DNA from 2 places in the Methylobacillus draconifructus genome. Region 1 is predicted to be linked to the other one. Evidence: riboswitches for the same ligand, from Rfam matches in the RefSeq annotation. Region 1 holds a riboswitch; the other holds the start of a gene.
The links. A riboswitch is a leader RNA that binds a small molecule or an ion and turns the genes downstream of it on or off. The one in region 1 is predicted to bind cobalamin.
Positions count from the first base shown of each region.

Region 2: another riboswitch for cobalamin. It lies ahead of nrdA (class 1a ribonucleoside-diphosphate reductase subunit alpha); the one in region 1 lies ahead of ACJSDX_RS09215 (TonB-dependent receptor domain-containing protein).

Region 1 is NZ_JBJQII010000004.1:72,755-82,688, forward strand. It holds gene ACJSDX_RS09195 (cobaltochelatase subunit CobN) at 1-929, opposite strand, end outside; gene ACJSDX_RS09200 (cobyrinic acid a,c-diamide synthase CobB) at 926-2,203, opposite strand; gene cobO (cob(I)yrinic acid a,c-diamide adenosyltransferase) at 2,208-2,822, opposite strand; gene ACJSDX_RS09210 (hypothetical protein) at 2,819-3,388, opposite strand; gene ACJSDX_RS09215 (TonB-dependent receptor domain-containing protein) at 3,463-5,334, opposite strand; cobalamin riboswitch at 5,451-5,673, opposite strand; gene ACJSDX_RS09220 (hypothetical protein) at 5,791-5,991, shown strand; gene ACJSDX_RS09225 (cell division protein ZapA) at 5,988-6,296, shown strand; RNA gene ssrS (6S RNA) at 6,371-6,551, shown strand; gene ACJSDX_RS09230 (DUF2237 family protein) at 6,583-6,942, opposite strand; gene ACJSDX_RS09235 (EVE domain-containing protein) at 7,010-7,468, shown strand; gene ACJSDX_RS09240 (ferric uptake regulation protein) at 7,532-7,981, shown strand; gene ilvA (threonine ammonia-lyase, biosynthetic) at 8,044-9,555, opposite strand; gene rpiA (ribose-5-phosphate isomerase RpiA) at 9,728-9,934, shown strand, end outside.
Region 2 is NZ_JBJQII010000003.1:109,660-119,593, reverse strand. It holds gene crcB (fluoride efflux transporter CrcB) at 189-575, shown strand; gene ACJSDX_RS07030 (LysR family transcriptional regulator) at 611-1,522, opposite strand; gene ACJSDX_RS07025 (hypothetical protein) at 1,642-2,838, shown strand; gene ACJSDX_RS07020 (thioredoxin family protein) at 2,860-3,183, opposite strand; cobalamin riboswitch at 3,374-3,586, shown strand; gene nrdA (class 1a ribonucleoside-diphosphate reductase subunit alpha) at 3,737-6,013, shown strand; gene nrdB (class Ia ribonucleoside-diphosphate reductase subunit beta) at 6,194-7,327, shown strand; gene yfaE (class I ribonucleotide reductase maintenance protein YfaE) at 7,324-7,737, shown strand; gene ACJSDX_RS07000 (TonB-dependent siderophore receptor) at 7,866-9,934, shown strand, end outside.

The DNA.
Region 1 (9,934 bases):
CGGATGGCCTTGTACACCGGTACGTCGAGCTGGCCCAGCAGCTCGGTCACGGCCTCGCGGCCCTCGGCGGCGCCGACGACAAAGTCCTGCAATACCACCAGCCCGCTAGGTGCGGCCGGCGCAAGCAGGGTTTTCAGGTTGGCGATGGCGTCGCGCGAAGCCTCGCCCCAGCGCGCCATGATGGCGATGCAGGGCTGGCTCTGCTTCTCGCTTGCGGCACAGATGGCATCCACGGGTTGCGGGTCGCTGGTGCTGAGGTCCAGCACGGCAAGCACAGGCTGATTGTTGTCTATCCTGGGCCGGCTGACTTCCCGGCCGCCCTGGCGCAATCGCATCAGCGGCTCAGGCTGTATTGCAGGCAAGCTGGCGGAAGGGTGCAGCAGATAGCGCATGAAAGCGCTGAAGTTGCCGTTGCCTCCCGCCTGCCAGAGGTCGTGCAGGCCCAGCCATTGCCGCGCGGCAGCGTGTTGCTGCGCGAGTTTGGCGATTTTTTCAGAAAGATTGTTCTGCGTCAGCGTCAGGCTCTTGGCATGGGAAAAACTGCTGACGGCTTCCCCTTGCCAGCGGCTTTGCAGCGAGAGTGCGCTTTCGCCGTTGAAGGCGATGAAGGTACGCGGCTTGCTGGCGCCAAGCTGTTGCAATTGGCTTTGCAGTTGCTGAGATGCCTCGCCGTAGACCGCCACGGCAAATACCGCATCGGCGTCGCGCAGCCAGCGCTGCAGGGTCTTGCTGTCGGCAGCGAGCACCTGGGATTGCGTGCGCAGGATGATGCGGTCCTGCTTGCCGGATGGCTGCAGGGCTTGCTTTGCCGCCTCGGCCGCGGCAGGGGCGGTGCGGTCGGACACCATGCCGAACAACGTGGCGGCCTGGACAGGTGCCTGGCTGGTGACGAGAACAATCCCGAGCAGGGCTGGAAAGAAATGCTTCATGAGGCAAATAACCGGGCAACTGCCGCAGGGTTGGATGGGAAATAGAAATGCAGGTAGCTCGCCGTGAGGCTGCCGTGGCGATAGATAACCTCGCCCGGCTTGCCGCGCTGGGTGATTGCCTGTGCGTAGGGCGTCAACGCCGTCTCAAGGCTGGAGTAATGGAAGGTATGCGCATGCAGCCTGCCTTCCGGCAACTCGGCGAATTGCACGCCCAGCCCTTGGAAGCGCGGCTGCATGCTGCAATTGCCCGGCAGCAGGCCGAAGCCGGGCTGCTGGTTGATACTGTCCGTCACCGCCATCATCCCGCCGCATTCCGCCAATATCGGCAGCCCTTGCCGCCAAGCCTGCTGCAAGGCCGTGCGCATGGCTTGGTTGCTGCCTAGTTGTTCAAGATGCAGCTCCGGATAGCCGCCCGGCAGCCAGACGGCGTCTATGCCTGCCGGCAATGCCTCGTCATGCAGCGGCGAGAAGAAGATGGTGTCCGCCCCTAGCGCATGCAGGCAATCGAGGTTGGCGGGATAGATGAAGCAAAAGGCTTCGTCGCGCGCGATGGCGATGGTCTTGCCTGCGAGCAATTGCTGCACATTGTTGGCAGGGGGGAGGGGCGCGAAAACGGTTTCAGGCGGCAAGGGCAACGGGCCTGATTCCGTCAGCAACGCCGCGGCCTGCGCGATGCGCTGCTCCAGGCCGTCGATTTCATCGGCGCGGAACAGGCCCAGGTGCCGTTCCGGCAGCGCAAGCGCTTCCTGTTTCTGCAATGCGCCCAGCCAGGGAATATCCGTCGGCAGGCTGTCGCGCAGCAAGACGCCATGCCCGGCGCTGCCGATGCGGTTGGCGATCACGCCTGCGGGGATCAGTTCAGGCCGGTGGGCAAACAGCCCCGCAGCCAATGCGCCGAAAGTCTGCGCCATGCCGCTCGCGTCGATAGCGAGCGCAACGGGGAGCTGGAACCGTGCCGCGATGTCGGCGCTGCTCGGGCTGCCGTCATACAGGCCCATCACGCCTTCCACGAGGATGAGGTCGGACTCCTGCGCAGCCTGGCATAGCCGGGCGGCAATGTCGTCCGCGCCGCACATGGCAAGATCGAGGTTGTAAACCGGCCTGCCTGTCGCGGTATGCAGGATCATCGGATCGAGGAAGTCCGGCCCGCACTTGAAGGCCTGGACTGTCAGGCCCTGGTTGCGCCAGGCACGCGCCAGCGCGGCAGATACCAGCGTCTTGCCTTGGTTAGAGGCTGGCGCGGACAGCAGCAATGCCGGGCAACGGGCTGCCACGAGCCTACCACTCCACCCCTGGCATCGCCTGTACGCCGTTCTTGAAGGCATGCTTGACCATGGTCATGTCGGTGACGGTATCGGCCTGCTCGATGAGTTCGGGCTGCGCGGCGCGGCCGGTGACGACTACATGCTGCATGGCGGGACGGGCGGCAATGTCGGCCAGCACTTGCTGCAGGTCGAGGTAATGGTATTTGAGGACGATGTTGAGCTCGTCGAGGATGACGACACCCACGCTTTCATCCCTGAGCGCGGCTTGCGCAGCCTGCCAGCCTTGTTGGGCGGCGGCGACGTCGCGCTCGCGGTTCTGGGTTTCCCAGGTGAAGCCTTCGCCCATCACATGCCAGCTGACATTGGGCTGGTGGCGGAAGAAGGCTTCCTCGCCGGTGTCGGAACGGCCCTTGACGAACTGCACCACCACGGCTTTCATGCCATGGCCGAGCGCGCGGGCGAGTAGGCCGAAGGCGGCGGTGGACTTGCCCTTGCCGTTGCCGGTATTGACCAGGAACAGGCCGCGCTCGATACGGGCGGCCTCTATCTTGGCGTCGATGACGGTTTTCTTGCGCGCCATTCTTTCGGAATGGCGCTGGTTGAGGTCTGGTTTTTCCTGGTCGGTCATGCGGTACGTTTGTGATCAGCGTATACCGCCTTCACCACGATGTGGATGATGACGGCAGTCGCCACGTAAAACGCCAATGTGCCCAACGAGGATGGGTAGTACTTGGCGATACGCGGCAGGAATTCGGCTAGAGTTGGCTCGGTATAGCGGCCGGAGAAGAAATAGAAGCCACCGCTGGAGAACAGATGGCAGACGAAGCTGCTGGCGACCACGGTAGCAGCCAGCGTGGCCAGGCTCTTGAAAGCGAACTGGTAGTACTTGGCGAACCAGCGCCCGCCGAGCCAGAGCGTACCGTAGGCAGGCAACAGGAAACCGTAGGCAGGTGAAGTGCAGAAATTATCCACGCCGCCCCAGGTCACGGCGGCGAAATCGAGCGCGGCGGCCAGGCCGAGCAGGGCAGGGAATGTCCAGGCCGGGCGCAGATAGACCCCGGCCAGGAAGAATACCGCCCAGGATGCGCTGGGCAGGTGGTTGATCGCGGCGAAATGATGGCCGCGGGTCACGATGAGCAAGGCGGCCAGTACGAGGCCGATCATGATCTGGTGATTCTTGTTGAGTGTCAGCATGGTTGTCTTCCTTGGGGCTGGGTCAATGATCAAAAACACTGAATTTTAACCGAAATCCGCAGCCGCCAGAGGATTTACAGCGTAGGCGCATAGCGCACGGATACAAACAGGTTGGCGCCAAACGTGCCGTAATCCTTTGCCAATTCGTACTTGCGGTCGAACAGGTTGTTGACGCGCGTATTCACGGACCAGTCGTCGTTGATGCGGTAGTTGCCGTATAGGTTGACCAGGGTATAGCCGGAGAGGCGTTCAGTGTTGGACGTATCGTTGAAACGATGACCGGATGTGATAATTTCACTTCCCCACTCCCAAGCGCCAAATGATTTGGCGAGAGACAGTGTCCCATGCTCTTTTGCTCTGCGAGGTAGCAGGTTACCATTCCCGGCATCTTCAGGACGCTGGAAATCAGCATTTGCTCTAATAATAAATCCTGCAATTGATGTTCGCAGATTCAATGTGAGGCCTCGTAACCTTGCCTGGTCGATATTGACTGTTTGCCGGAAGTTGCCCGATGCCGTGCGGGTAATCAGGTTGTCGATATCATTGTGGTAATACAACACGCCGGCCGCATGCTGGCCGTTTTCATACTGCAATCCGATTTCCTTGTTGCGGGACTCTTCAGGTTTGAGGTCGGGATTGCTGGCATAAGTCACGCCACCGAACGCGGTCGCGGGAGCGTAGAGCTGGTTGAATGTTGGCGCGGCGAAAGCGGTGCCAAAGCTGGCGCTGGCTTTCCACTGTGGTGTGATTTGATAGGCGTAGCCGATATTGCCAGTGGTTTTGTTGCCAAACTGGGAGTTGTCATCATTGCGCAGGTTGATCTGGACGCGGTGTTGATCAAATTGTCTTTGCCAGCCGGCGAGATAGGATTGGATATCCCGCTCCGTCACCAGCAGGGCGGGCGTGGCGTTGGATTCGACTTTCTGCTCCCGCCGTTCCACGCCGATGTTGAATACCCCGGCTTTCGTAGTCAATATGTTGTGCCAGATGTATTGATCCTGGGTGGTCTTGATCATGCTTTCGGTGGTTGATGCCGGACGCTTGGTGTAGGACGATAGATCGTCAATGCTTCTTGCAATGCTGAATGTGCTGGCCCATGCATCGGTGAAACGGTTTTTACTGAATAGGGTATAACTCGACAAGGTCTGGTCAAGGAAGTAATCATATCTGGCGGTAGTGCGTGAGGATCCGCCATCATTGAAATTCCGGCTGTCGGTCACCAGAATGTTCAGCCCAATTTCGTGGTTTTCCGTGAGGTGCTGGCTGATGTTCGCACTGAGGTTCTGGTTGCGAAAACCATCGGCATCTGCGTTATAACTGACCACATTTTTGTTGCGAACGGCATTGATGCCATGCACATGGGTCATGCCGCCTTGCAGGCTGTAGCTGGTATTGCCTATGCGGCCGTTTACGCCTGCTTCACCGATTGCCGTACCGTAGGTGCCGAGTCCTACTGATGCATTGAATTTAGGCGCGCCTTGGCCTTTCTTGGTGAATATCTGGATGACGCCGCCAATGGCGTCAGCTCCATACATGCTGCTGGCCGGTCCGCGCAGGATTTCCACATGATCAATCTGGCTCAGGGGAATGTGTTGAATGGCAGTTTCGCCGGTAGTGGCAGAGCTGATGCGTACGCCGTCAATCAGAATCAGAGTGTGCGTAGTGTTGGCGCCGCGCATGTAGATATTGGTCGATTTGCCAACGCCGCCGTTACTGCTCATTTCGATGCCAGGCTGCATCGCCAGTAACTCTGCCAGCGTGGACTGGCCAGCCTTTTGTATTTGCTCGGCTGTAATGACGGATACATCACCGATTACCTCGCTGCTTTTCTGTTCAGTACGCGAAGCCGTGACAATAGTGTCTTCCAGCCGGAGATCGGCAGCATTGGCCGCCAGGGGTAGGGAATAGATTGCGGCAAGGGCGGTGCCCAGGGAAAATCGGAACATCAAACTGCAAACTCCATAAAGCTCTCGCGGCCCCGCGAGAGCTGGTAACGAATGAGAGTGTGCAGGGGGCATGATCCGTCGCCGGATGGTCATCGGTCAGCCGCATCCCCGCAGCACTTCCTAGTCGTCTTCAGGCCGGTCTCCGGGCTTGCAAGATCAGTGATATGCCGCCTTCCCATGAAAACTTCTCACAGTGGCATGTTGGCATACCGGCTTGCTTACCGTTGCGGGGGCAGCACAGGCATTGTGGATCGCATCGTCGGGATGCCACGCACCTGTTTCCCAGTTTCACCCTTGCGCCATGAACAGGCCAAGGACACCTCAAAACTTGCTATTGATTATAAATGATTCGCTCTTTATGCGGTGAAATAAGTTTTCAATATAAGATATTGTAAACATGCCATAAATTCTTGGGTGCAGTTGACCATGTGCTGATTTTGCAATTATAGTGGCGCCATGAATGCTGATTTGATCACGTTGGAAGAAAAGCTCGCGCAGTTGATATCCCTATGCCAATTGTTGCGGGCTGAAAATCTTGAGCTCCGTCAGGAGCTTGTGCGCTCCCAGGATGACAACAAGCAGATGAAGGAAAACATGGAGCTTGCCAGCCAGAAGCTGCAGGCCCTGATCGAGCGTCTTCCGGAGGGAACCGTATGAGCAGCGTGCGCGGCGTCGATGTCAGCATCATGGGGCGCGAGCTGACGATCGCGTGTTCCGACGACGAGCGCGAGGCCTTGTTGCGCTCGGTCGATTATCTCGACAAGAAAATGCGCGAAATCCGCGACACCGGTAAGGTGGTGGGTGCCGAGAAGATTGCCATCATGGCGGCGCTCAATATCGCGCATGAGCTATTGACGACCGATGCCGGCGGTTTTGACATTGGCGATTTCAAGCGTAGAATTGCTTCCATGCAGGAGCAGATTGACACTGTCGTCGGCGACGATCAAAACCAGCTGTTTTAAAGCGGTTTTTTAATCCAAGACAGTTCAACTGCCACAAGTTTTCAGAGGCCTGACGGATCCCGGCTTCTTCCCTTTGTTCCCTGCGGTGCTGTTCGGGCCATAGATTCCTTGAACCATAAATTTGGCTTTGGTTTCGGTCTGTTAAGTAACAGTGTGCGCGCTCCGATGCGGGTGTACCTAACGTAGCTTTAGGTCGTTACCACTTGAACCGTACAGGTTCAGGATGCCGGTCCGGATGGCATTTGCGGGGAACTCCATTCAGTTGTCACGCCTCATGGGCAGGCCCTTATCTCAAGGCGTTGTATTCCAGGTCGGCAAGGCTGACAATCTCCAATGCACGCTCGTGGGACGCTTCCAGTACCACTGGCGGGGCATAGCCTGCCTCGGCAGCTTCGTGCCAGCGCGATGCGCACAGGCACCAGCGCTCGCCCGGCGCCAGCCCGGGGAAGCCGTATTCCGGCCGCGGCGTACTGAGGTCGTTGCCCCTGGAGAGCGAGAATGCGAGGAATTCCTCGGTCATCATGGCGCACACGGTATGGCTGCCGATGTCTTCGGGTCCGGTTTCACAGCTGCCGTTGCGGGTGAAGCCCGTGATCGGGTCCATACTGCAAGGTTGTAATGTGGTGCCAAGGACGTTGCGGGCCATGCTGGAGATTCTGAATTTGAATGCGACTCGGGTTATGATACGGAATCTGTGTTGATTTGAGAATTTCATGCGTTACTGGTTGATGAAATCCGAGCCGTCCGATGTGTCGATCGATGACCTGGCTGCCTTTCCAGGCCAAACTGTAGATTGGTACGGGGTGCGCAATTACCAGGCGCGCAACTTCATGCGAGACCAGATGAAGGTCGGCGATGGCGTATTGTTCTATCATTCCAATTGTGCGGAGCCTGGCATCGTGGGCATTGCCGAAGTCAGCAAGCTGGCTTATCCCGACCGCCTGCAGTTTATCGAGGGCCATAAGTACTATGATCCTAAGGCGACGCCCGAGAATCCGCGCTGGTTCAATGTGGATGTGAAGCTGGTGCGCAAGACGCGCTTGTTGAGCTTGAAAGAATTGCGTGAAACGCCGGAGCTGCAGAACCTGCGCATCCTGCAACGCGGCAACCGGCTCTCGATTACGCCGGTGGACCCCAGGGACTGGGAGTTCATCATGAAACTGCTTGCCTGATGCTTGGCATCATCGCAATGCGTGATATGCTATTGCGGCGTCAGGATTCAATTGATTAAGGAGATGATAGTGGGAACGAAAAAAGAAGACGGAATAGTGGATCCGCATCAGGATTTGAGAAACAGTGGCCTGAAAATCACGTTGCCACGTCTCAAGGTGCTGGATATCTTCCGTAACAGCGAGCAACGCCACCTGGCGGCTGAAGATGTATACCGGATCCTGATCACCGAGCATTCCGAGTTCGGCTTGGCTACGGTGTATCGCGTATTGGCGCAATTCGAGCAGACCGGGCTCTTGAAGAAAAGCCAGTTGGGCAACAACAAGGCCGTGTATGAGCTGAACGACGGCGAAGAGCACCATGGCCACCTGGTCAGCACCAGCACCGGTGAAGTGCGCGAATTCTATGACCTCGGCATCGAAGAGCGCCTCAAGGTGATCGTGCGCGAGCTAGGCTACGAGCTCACCGATTACGATATCACCGCATACGGCACGCCTTTGGCTGACAAAGCCTGATTCAAGCTTAGGATATGCAAAAAGCCCGCCAATCGGCGGGCTTTTCATTTGGGTGTCGGAACTTAGCCGAGGAACAGTTTGTAAGCCGGGTTGTTGCTTTCCTCCCAGTACGGGTAGCCCAGGTTCTGCAGGAAATCGGTGAATGCCTGTTCCTCGCCGGGCGGCACCTGCATGCCGACCAGCACCCTGCCGAAATCCGCGCCATGGTTGCGGTAATGGAACAGGCTGATGTTCCAGTCGTGGCGCATGCTGTCGAGGAAGTTCATCAGCGCCCCGGGTTTTTCCGGGAATTCGAAGCGGTAGACCTGCTCGTGCTCGGCCTGCGGCGCATGGCCGCCTACCAGGTGGCGCAGGTGCAGTTTTGCCACTTCATTCTCGCTCAAGTCCAATGCCGGCAAGCCGTGCTCCTGCAATTGCCTGACCAGCATGCCGGATTCACTTGGGTCCTGAATGGCGACGCCGACATAGATATGCGCGGCCGTGGCGTCGGCATAGCGGTAGTTGAACTCGGTGATGTTGCGGTTGCCGATCAGCCGGCAGAACTTCTTGAATGAGCCTGGAGTTTCGGGAATGGTCACGGCCAGCACCGCTTCGCGCTTCTCGCCGATTTCCGCGCGTTCGGCGACGAAGCGCAGGCGGTCGAAGCTCATGTTAGCGCCCGAGGCGACCGCCACCAATGTCTTGTCTTGCAGGTTGTGCTGCTGGGCATAGGCCTTGAGGCCGGCCAGCGCCAGGGCGCCCGTCGGCTCGAGGATAGCGCGCGTATCCTCGAATACGTCCTTGATGGCCGCGCAGATGGCGTCGTTGTCGACCAGGATCATGTCGTCGACATATTGCTGGCACAGGCGGAAAGTCTCTTCGCCGACCAGCTTGACCGCCTTGCCGTCCGCAAACAGGCCGACCTGGTCCAATGTGACCCGTTCGCCTCGTTGCAGCGAAACCGTCATCGCATTGGCGTCGTTGACCTCGACGCCGATGATCCTGATCTCGGGGCGTACCGCCTTGATATAGGCAGCCACGCCGGCGATGAGGCCGCCGCCGCCGACTGGGCAGAAAACGGCCTCGATAGGGCCGGGGTTGTCCTGCAATATCTCCACCGCCACGGTGCCTTGTCCCGCGATCACGTCCGGGTCGTCGAAAGGGTGGACGAACGTGAGCTGATGCTCATTCATGAGCTTCAGCGCATGGTTGTACGAATCCGTGTAGGATTCGCCAGCCAGCACCACTTCGGCGCCGCGGTTGCGCACGGCATCGACCTTGATGCCGGGCGTGGTGACCGGCATGACGATGACGGCGCGGCAGCCTGCATTCTTGGCGGCCAGGGCTACGCCCTGCGCATGGTTGCCTGCCGAAGCGGTGATCACGCCGCGCGACAATGCCTCGGTGGAAAGCTGCGCCATCTTGTTATAGGCGCCGCGCAGCTTGAATGAAAACACGGGCTGCATGTCCTCGCGTTTGAGCAGTACCTGGTTGTGGATGCGTCGGGAAATGTTGGGAAGCAGGTCCAACGGGGTCTTGCTCGCGACATCGTAAACGCGGGCGGATTTGATTTTCTGCAGGTAATCGATTTTCATTGGGGACGCTGTCCAGGGCTGCACTGTATAGTGCGGCAGTGTATGATTGAGGGGTTTGGTTCACAAAGAACCTGAATTATAAAGAAAACACGGGGCCTGCAAAATGTTGCGCTGGCTCATACAGCGTTTGCAAGCCCCGATTTGGTCACAAATAAGCAAAAGGTTTAAATAAATGGCTACACAAGACGAATTGAAGCAACAGGTTGCCAAGGCGGCCGTCGAGTATGTGAAGAGCGGCATCATCGGCGTGGGCACGGGCTCCACGGCCAATTTCTTTATCGATGAGCTGGCCAAGGTCAAGGACCGCATCGACGGCGCCGTCGCCAGCTCCGAAGCGACTGCCCAGCGCCTGCGCGGCCATGGCATCGAAGTGTTCGAC
Region 2 (9,934 bases), on a different contig from region 1:
CGGTAGGCCGCCAACGGCCCTGCCGTTATACGGTCTACGGGCCTTTCCTGCCGGGTAGCTGAGGCAGGATCGCTCGACCCTGTCCTGCAGCAGGCCCAAGCCGCCTTCCGTGCCGCCGCTTGGCCAGGCTTGCCGGCCGATATAATTCCTGCTCCAATTTTCCAAGTTTGCTTTTTGAAAGGGATGTAATGAATCAGGTAATGCTCGTGGCCTTGGGCGGCGCAATTGGCTCAGTTGCACGCTTCAAGCTTTCAGGCTTGGTTTTGCGCTACAGCCTGGATTGGCGGTTCCCGTTCCCCACTTTCACCGTCAACATCATTGGTTGCCTCGTCATCGGCATCCTGGCCGGGCTTGCCTCGAGGGAGGGATTCATTTCAGCCGATATGCGCGTCCTGCTTTTTACCGGGTTGGTGGGCGGGTTCACCACGTTTTCCGCCTTCGGGCTGGAAACCATGGTATTGCTGCGTGAAGGCCATATCGGCATTGCTGCCGCGTACGTCGTTGCAAGCATCGTCGTTGGGCTGGCGGTGATGTGGCTCGGGTTCGAGCTGGCAAAGATTGCGATGCAGGCTTGAACGCATTGTCCGGCTGAAGCGCGGCCGGCAAAAGCTTAAAGCAGCCTGATGTCGCTCAGCCTTTCCGCGCAGGTATCGCGGATGATGCGCGCAAGATCCTGCGTGTAGGGCCTTGCCATGACGTCCGGCATGCCGAGCGCATGCAGCTCGGACCAAAGCCCCTTGCGGCCGATGGGCTTCGCAATCACGTACTCATGCTCCACGTAGCTCTGTATGCCCCAGTTGGGCAGGGCGGCAATGCCGCGGCGGCTGGCGACCAATTGCATGATGGCGATGGTGAGCTCGCTGGTGCGGCGGCTGAATTCGATATTGGCAGGTTTGAGCACCTGGCGGATGACGTCGATGCGCTCTTCCGGCACGGGGTAGGTGATCAGGGTTTGTCCCGCGAAGTCTTCCGCCATCAGGCGCGGCTTGTTGCGCAGCTCGTGCTCGGGCGGCAACACCCCCATGATCTCGAACTTGAATAGCGGAATCGCGCCGAGTTCGCGCTGTTTCTCCGGCAGGCTGCCGATCACGAGATCGGCCTTGCCGTCGTGCAGCAAGTGCCAGGGATCGCTATGGAAACCGGCCACCAAATCCAGCTCGACTTCCGGCCAGGCGCGGCGGAAGGCGTCCATTACCGGGGTGAGCCAGTCGAAGCAGGTGTGGCACTCCAGCACGATCCTCAACTCCCCCGATTGGTCGCTCTTGAGGCGGATCAGGTCGCGCTCGGCCTTTTCCTGTGCCTCCAGCATTTCCTTTGCCAATGCCAGCAACCGTTCCCCGGCGGGCGTGAAGCGGATGCCGTGCGCGGTGCGCTGGAACAGGGTGGTGTCGTAATGTTTCTCCAACACGCGGATCTGGTGCGAGAGCGCGGATTGCGTGAGGAAGACCCGCTCTGCGGCATGGGCCAGTTTTCCAGTGTCGGCAATCGCGATCAAGGATTTCAGGTGGCGGATTTCCAGCATAAGAAGCTTGGATAGATATGAAATGAATTCAATTTTACCAAAAAAACTTTCGCTTTTTTAAATTGCTTGCCTGCCGGAAAATTCGCGGTTTCGTTAAAAATTCAAGCAAGGCATTGGGTATGGCAAGCGCACATATTCTCGGGTATCCGCGCATCGGTGAAAAACGTGCGCTCAAATACGCCCTGGAGGCGTTCTGGAAGGGCGACCTGACTGCGGCGGGATTGCAGGAAATAGGCAAGGGTCTGCGGGAGCGGCATTGGAGCAAGCAAAAGCGGCTGGACTTCATCACCGCAGGGGATTTCTCATTTTACGACCACGTGCTCGACCATGCGGTGATGTTCGGCGCGATTCCCAGAAGATTTGGCTTTCAGGGCGTTTTATCCGAACATGACTATTTTGCGCTGGCGCGCGGCAATGCCGTCCAACCGGCCATGAAAACCGCCAGGTGGTTCGATACCGACTACCACTATATCGTGCCGGAGCTCGATGCGGATACCAGCTTCACGATCAACGCCCATGAATTCCTGAGCCAGCTCGACGAAGCGCAGGCGCGTTCCATGCCGGTCAAGGCGGCGTTGCTGGGGCCTGTCAGCCTGCTGTATTTGAGCGGCGCGGATGGCTGCGACCGTTTGCAGCTGCTGGATAGGCTGGCGGAACAGTATGCGCATTTGCTGAAGGAGCTGTACCACCGCAAGATTGCCTGCCTGCAGCTTGAAGAGCCCATTCTAGCCTTGGACCTGGATGATGCATGGCTGGGCGCTTTCGAACGCGCATATGCCTGGTTCCGCACGCAGCGGCCGGCGATATTGCTCGGCACCTATTTCGGCAATGTCGCCCGCTATCAAGGCTTTGTCACGCATTTGCCAGTGGACGGCATTCATCTCGACCTGGTCAGTGCGCCTGAGCAATTGGCGCCATGGCTCAATGCCTTGCCTGGGCATTGGATATTGTCCGCCGGCATCGTGGACGGCCGTGGCATTTTGCGCAATGACCTGAGGCAGAGCCTCGGTCTGTTGCAGCCATTGGCGCATAAGCTCGGCGACAGGCTTTGGGTAGCCCCCAGCTGTTCCTTGCTGCATGTGCCGGCGACGCTGGCGCATGAGCAGGCGATGGATGCGGCAACCAGGTCCTGCCTGGCCTTTGCCGATGAAAAGATTGCCGAGGTGGTCGCGCTGGCGCGCGGCCTGAATGAAGGCGAGGCCAGTATTGCCGAAGATTTGCTGGTCTCCGACGCCGCTGTGCGGTTGCGTCACGCTTGTTGCGTGAAGGCCGATGACAATCTGACTGTCCTGGTAGCCCGTAAACCGGTGGCTTGAAAAGGGTGTAGCGCTGGATTGTTAGGATGAAGGCAAGTGCGCCTGTAGCAGCGCCGAGATGTCTTCCCGGCTTTCCGGGCGCACCACGCGCCCGACTTCCGTCCCACCCCGCAACAGGATCAAGGTAGGCCATAACTTCACCTTGAAGCTGCGGCCCAGCCGCCTGCCTCTGCCGTCCTCGATGCGTTCGTGACGCAGGGCGGGGAATTGCCGTAATGCCGCGCTGAGCGAAGGCTGCGCCGCCTGGCAAAAGCCGCACCAGCTGGCGCCGAACTCCAGCAACAACCATCCCGGCGTTGCATCGATATCGTCGCGGCTTGGTTCTGGATTCAGGGCTGGTTTCATTATCTGGCTTGGCGGAACTTGCGTTTCATGATAGGGGATTGTGGCATGGTGGCCGTGTCCATGAATGACCAAAATCCGAGTAAAAAATTCGCAAAAAAATTCCCCTTAAAAATCCTGCATATATCTCAAAAAAACAATATCTAGTGTTTTTGAGTGTACACAAGCACATTTTATTGCGCTATAGTCCATCCCATCTACGGTGTTCGACGGTTGTTCGATTGAGTCGGAAAAAGGGAATGCGGTCGCAGGGCGGTGCCTTGCCAAGCCGCAGCTGCCCCCGCAACTGTAACCAGTGAGTGGCATGCCAACAAGGGTCACTGGGCCTGAAAGTGTGAGGCCCGGGAAGACAGGCCGGTCATGTGGACCTGGGAGCCAGGAAACCTGCCGTAGATCATTTTCATAACGTTTGAGGCGGGGTGTCCTCGGCCGGATAGGGTATTGCGCTGATGCGTCGGCGCCTTGCCCGTCATGCTGCTTTGTGATTGTTGCTCGGTTGCCTCGGCAATCGATGCGTGGTCATGAGGATGCCTTGCTTCCTGACAGGGAGCCTTAGATGACAAAGTATGAATCCATGAATGCCACCAAGCGGGATGGTCGCCGGGAACCGATCAACCTGGACAAGATCCATCGCGTGATCGATTGGGCGGCGCAGGGACTGGACAACGTATCGGTATCGCAGGTCGAGCTGAAATCGCATATCCAGTTCTACGACGGGATTCGTACCGACGTCATCCATGAAACCATCATCAAGTCCGCCGCGGACTTAATCTCCGAGGATACGCCGGATTACCAGTACCTGGCGGCGCGCCTGTCGATTTTCCACCTACGCAAGATTGCCTACGGCCAGTTCGAGCCGCCGCACTTGTTCGACCACGTCACCAAGCTCACCGAGATGGGCAAGTACGACCAGCATCTCCTCGCCGACTATAGCCGTGAAGAGTTCAACGAGCTCAACGACCATATCGACCACTGGCGCGACATGAATTTCTCCTACGCCGCCGTGAAGCAGCTGGAAGGCAAATACCTGGTGCAGAACCGGGTGACCAAGAAAATCTACGAAAGCCCGCAGTTCCTCTATATCCTGGTGGCGATGAGCCTGTTCGCCAAGTACGAGGGCAAGGCGCGCCTGGAATACATCAAGCGTTTCTACGATGCGGTGTCCACTTTCAAGATTTCCCTGCCTACGCCCATCATGTCCGGCGTGCGCACGCCGACGCGCCAGTTCAGCTCCTGCGTGTTGATCGAGTGCGACGACAGCCTGGACAGCATCAACGCCACCACCAGCGCGATCGTGAAATACGTCTCGCAACGCGCGGGCATTGGCGTCAACGCGGGCCGCATCCGCGCGCTGGGCAGCGAGATCCGCGGCGGCGAGGCGCAGCATACCGGCTGCCTGCCGTTCTACAAGTTGTTCCAGGCGGCGGTGAAGTCCTGCTCGCAGGGCGGCGTGCGCGGCGGTGCGGCGACCTTGTTCTATCCCTTGTGGCACCTGGAAGTCGAATCGCTGCTGGTGCTCAAGAACAACCGCGGCGTCGAGGAAAACCGCGTGCGCCACCTAGACTACGGCGTGCAGATCAACCGCCTGCTGTACCAGCGCCTGATCAAGGGCGGCGACATCACGCTGTTCTCGCCGCACGACGTGCCCGGCCTCTATGACGCCTTCTTCGCCGACCAGGACGAGTTCGAGCGCCTGTATACGCAATACGAGGCGGACGACAGCCTCCGCAAGCGCACGCTGCCGGCAGTGGACCTATTCTCGCTCCTGATGCAGGAGCGGGCGGGCACGGGCCGCATCTATATCCAGAACGTCGACCATTGCAATACCCACAGCCCGTTTAACCCCAAGCTGGCCCCGGTGCGCCAATCCAACCTGTGCATGGAAATTGCGCTGCCGACGCACCCGCTCGAGGATATCAACGACGAGAACGGCGAGATCGCATTGTGCACCTTGTCCGCGTTCAACCTCGGCGCGCTTGAAAGCCTCGACGAACTGGAAGGGCTGGCCGATCTCGTCGTGCGTGCATTGGACGCCTTGCTCGAATACCAGGATTACCCGGTCAAGGCCGCGCTCAACGCTACCGACAAGCGCCGCTCGCTGGGCGTGGGCGTGATCAACTACGCCTATTACCTCGCCAAGAACGGCACCGGCTACACCGACGATGCGGCGCTAGGGCTGACCCACCGCACCTTCGAGGCGATCCAGTACTACCTGTTGAAGGCCTCGGTGCAGCTCGCGCGCGAGTTCGGCCCTTGCGGCGCGTTCAATGAAACCACTTATTCGCAAGGCCTGCTGCCCATCGACACCTACAAGAAGGACCTCGATGCGGTGTGCCAGGAAGCATTGCAACTGGACTGGGAGCAACTGCGCAAGGACATCGTCGCGCACGGCTTGCGCAATTCCACCCTGACCGCGCTGATGCCTTCCGAGACCTCCAGCCAGATCGCCAACGCCACCAACGGCATCGAGCCGCCGCGCGGCCTGGTGTCGGTCAAGCAGTCCAAGGACGGCATCCTGCGCCAGGTGGTGCCTGAGATCGAGCGCCTGCGCAACCAGTACCAGCTGCTGTGGTCATTGCCCAACAACGACGGCTACCTCAAGCTGGTGGGCATCATGCAGAAATTCGTCGATCAGTCGATTTCCTCCAACACCAATTACGATCCCAAGCGCTTCGAAGGCGGCAAGGTGCCGATGAAGCAATTGCTCAAGGACCTGCTGCAAGCCTACAAGCTGGGCGTGAAGACCCTGTACTACCACAACACCCGCGATGGCGCGAGCGAAGGCGGCGATGCTGGGGACGACGGCTGCGAAAGCGGCGCGTGCAAAATCTAGGCAACGGGACTAATTAATGGCTAACAAAACTAAGCGAAGCGCTCCTGGCTAGGCGCTCTGCCGCAGGCAGTACAATGAGTACGACAAGGCAGGGCAACAAAGCCAGGAGAGTTTTGTTAGCCGTTCTAAATAGAGCAGGGCGGCCATGCGCCGCCCTGACGGGATATATCGGGACAAGTCATGGCATACAGCATTTTTTCCAAGGTCGACAACGAACAACTGAAAGAGCCGATGTTCTTCGGGCAGCCGGTCAACGTGGCGCGTTACGACCAGCAGAAATATCCGGTGTTCGAAAAGCTGATCGAAAAGCAGCTTTCCTTCTTCTGGCGTCCGGAAGAGGTGGACGTGTCGCAGGACCGCATCGACTACCAGGGCCTGCCCGACCATGAGAAGCACATCTTCATCAGCAACCTGAAATACCAGACGCTGCTGGACTCCATCCAGGGCCGCAGTCCCAACGTCGCCTTGTTGCCGCTGGTGTCGCTGCCGGAGCTGGAAACCTGGGTCGAGACCTGGGCGTTTTCGGAAACCATCCATTCGCGCTCCTACACCCACATCATCCGCAACATCGTCTCCGACCCGGCGCTGATCTTCGACGATATCGTGCGCAACGAGAACATCGTCGCGCGGGCGAGCGATATTTCCGCCTATTACGATGACCTGATCCATTACACCATGCTGTATTCGCAATTGGGCGAGGGCGACCACGTCATTAACGGCGAGACCAAGACCGTCAACCTGCGCGAGTTGAAGAAGCTGCTGTACCTGTGCCTGATGAGCGTCAATATCCTGGAGGCGATCCGCTTCTATGTCAGCTTTGCCTGCTCGTTTGCATTCGCCGAGCGCAAGGTGATGGAAGGCAATGCCAAGATCATCCGCCTGATCGCGCGCGACGAGGCGCTGCACCTCACCGGCACCCAGCATATGCTCAACATCATGCGCAGCGGGCAGGACGACCCCGAGTTCGCCGGTATCGCCAGCGAACTGCAGGACGAATGCTTTGAGATGTTCAAGCGCGCGGCGGAGCAGGAGAAGAAATGGGCCGACTATTTGTTCAAGGACGGCTCCATGATCGGCCTCAACCGCGACATCCTCTGCCAGTACGTGGAATACATCACCAACAACCGCATGGCCTCGGTCGGTTTGCCTGCCGCGTTCCCCAATGCCAAGAGCAACCCCATCCCCTGGATCAATACCTGGCTGGCGTCCGATACGGTGCAGGTCGCTCCGCAGGAAGTAGAGCTGAGCTCCTACCTCATCGGCCAGATCGATTCCGAGGTCAGCTCCGACGATCTCGGCGACTTCGAGCTTTGAGCACGGTCCGCACCCAGCACACCAGCTTTAGCCTCATCCCCCAAGAAACCCTGCTCGACGGTCTCGAACGTACCGGCCACGAAGTGGAGTACCAGTGCAGGGGAGGCTATTGCGGCATGTGCCGGGTGCGCCTGCTGGACGGCGAGGTGCAATACCTCGAGCAACCATTGGCATTCGTTGCCGCCGACGAAATCCTGCCATGCTGTTGCGTGCCCCGGTCGGATGTCAGGGTGGATTGCGAACTCAGGCCCGAACTGCGGGATTGGCAAGGGCAGGAAGACATGTTCCCCGTGCAGCAGCCGCTTTTCGCCGATGCGTTGCCTCTACCGGAGCGGCCTCCTGCGAAGAAAGCGCGTAGAAAAAGAACCACCAAATCCGCTGCATCGGCAAGCAATTTATCTTTATTCTAAAAGTTGTTGTTTTTTTGCCGAACTCATCAGTACAAAAGTGTAAATAAAATGTAACAATTATTATTTCCTAATGCTGTTGAGAATGATTTTTAATAAAATCGCTGCTTTTCTTTCGTCAGGGAAAAGCAATGAAGCAAACTCCAATATTGGCAGTCCAGAAGCCAAAGCTTGTGTATCTCGTGGTCGGCGCATTGTTCGCAATGCCTGCCATCGCAGCGGATAGCGATAGTTCGGTATTACCAGAAGTAGCCGTCGTCGGCGCCAAGGCTGGCGATGAAAGCGGCAGCTATGTCGCCAAGAAGACCAAAAGTTCAACCAAGACCGATACGCCCGTTGTAGAAACGCCGCAATCCATTTCGATTGTCGATCGCAAGGAACTGGACGACCGTAATGCGCAGACCTTGAACGAGGCAGTTGCATACACTGCAGGCGTGAGATCCGAGGTCGGCGGTATGGATAGCCGAGCCGACAGTTATTCCATTCGCGGTATCAAGGGCGGTATGGAAGCCGATGCCGGCATTTCCAACCTATTCCAGGACGGCCTCAAAGTACCCGCTGGCGGCATGTGGAACCGTGCCAGTTTCGACAACTTCGGTTTGGAGCGTATAGAAGTGCTCAAAGGACCATCGGCCGCCGTGTACGGACAGATTACTCCCGGCGGCATGATCAATCTTGTCAGCAAACGGCCAACGGCAAACCAGGTCAACGAAGTGCGTTTGCAAGGCGGCAGCTTCGATCAATACAAAGCAGCATTCGATATCGGCGGCAGCCTCGCTGACGATCAGTCGGTTTTGTTCAGGCTGGTGGGTTCGTTCAATGATGGTGGTTCCCAGATCAAACATAACGATTTGCAACGGACCTACTTCGCACCAAGTCTGCTCTGGCAGATTTCGGACAAGACTAGCCTGACATTGTTGGCACAGTATCAACGTGACAAGGGAGGAGCAACTTTCCAGTTCCTGCCATATTACGGCACGGTGGCATTCAACTCTGCGATTGGCGGCCGTCTCGATCGCGATACGTTCTATGGTGACAAGGACTGGAATACTTATGATCGTGAACAGTCTACGGTAGGCTGGGAATTCGACCATCGTTTCAATGATACATGGCAGTTCCGCCAGAATTTGCGATATACAAGTATTGAGAATACCTATAAGTCGGTAATTGGTGGAAGAAATGATGGCTCTAATGGATTACTTCAGCGTCGGTCTACTTTGGGTGAAGGTAAGTCTGATGGCGTAGCGGTTGATAATCAGTTGCAAGCCGATTTTGCGACCGGAGAATTGCAGCACACGGTGTTACTCGGATTGGATGCGCAACGGTTCAGTTGGAAGAATGAACGTTCTAATGGTACTGCAACTGATATTTCCCTGTTGAATCCAAGATATACCAGTGCGGGTGACTATGCGATGACATTGGGTTGGTCTCAGGATGTAGATCAAAAGCAAACAGGCGCTTATATTCAAGAGCAGGCTGCATTGGGCAACTGGCGCTTCAGTCTGGGCGGTCGCTACGACTACTTCGACAATACGATGTTCAATGCCGTCAATGGTCGTCGATTTGCTTATAATGATCATGCGTTTACATGGCGTACTGGCGCAGTTTATCAATTCGATAATGGCATTGCTCCGTTCGTCAGTTATTCCACTTCGTTCGATCCAGGCATGTTAGGCGTTGCAATGCTGAACGATGCAGATGTGAAGCCTGTAAAAGGTAAGCAGTACGAAGCAGGCGTGAAATACCAGCCACCAGGCAGCAATAGCTTGATCACTGCTTCTGTATATGAGTTGACGCAGGATAATCGGGTAGTGACGGCTGGTGTCCCTAATACAATTGTTTGCCCAGATGCAACCGGGAATACGTGTTATACGCAGGTCGATGCGAGGATACGTGGTTTCGAGCTGGAAGGTAAAGCTGCTGTTACCGATAATCTGAGCTTACTCGGTAGCTATACCTATATGGATAGTGAAATTACCAGTAACAACAGTTTGACCGAAAGCAAAGGCGCGGCTATTCCTCAAGTTGCCAAGCACATGTCTTCATTGTGGGCAAATTACGTTTTTACTACTGGTTATTTGGATGGTTTAAGCGTAGGACTAGGCGCTCGCTACGTTGGTGGGAGTTATGGTGTCGCCCGTGCTGCAGGGCCAGCAGATAATCTTTATCTGCATACCGATGCATATACGACTTATGATGC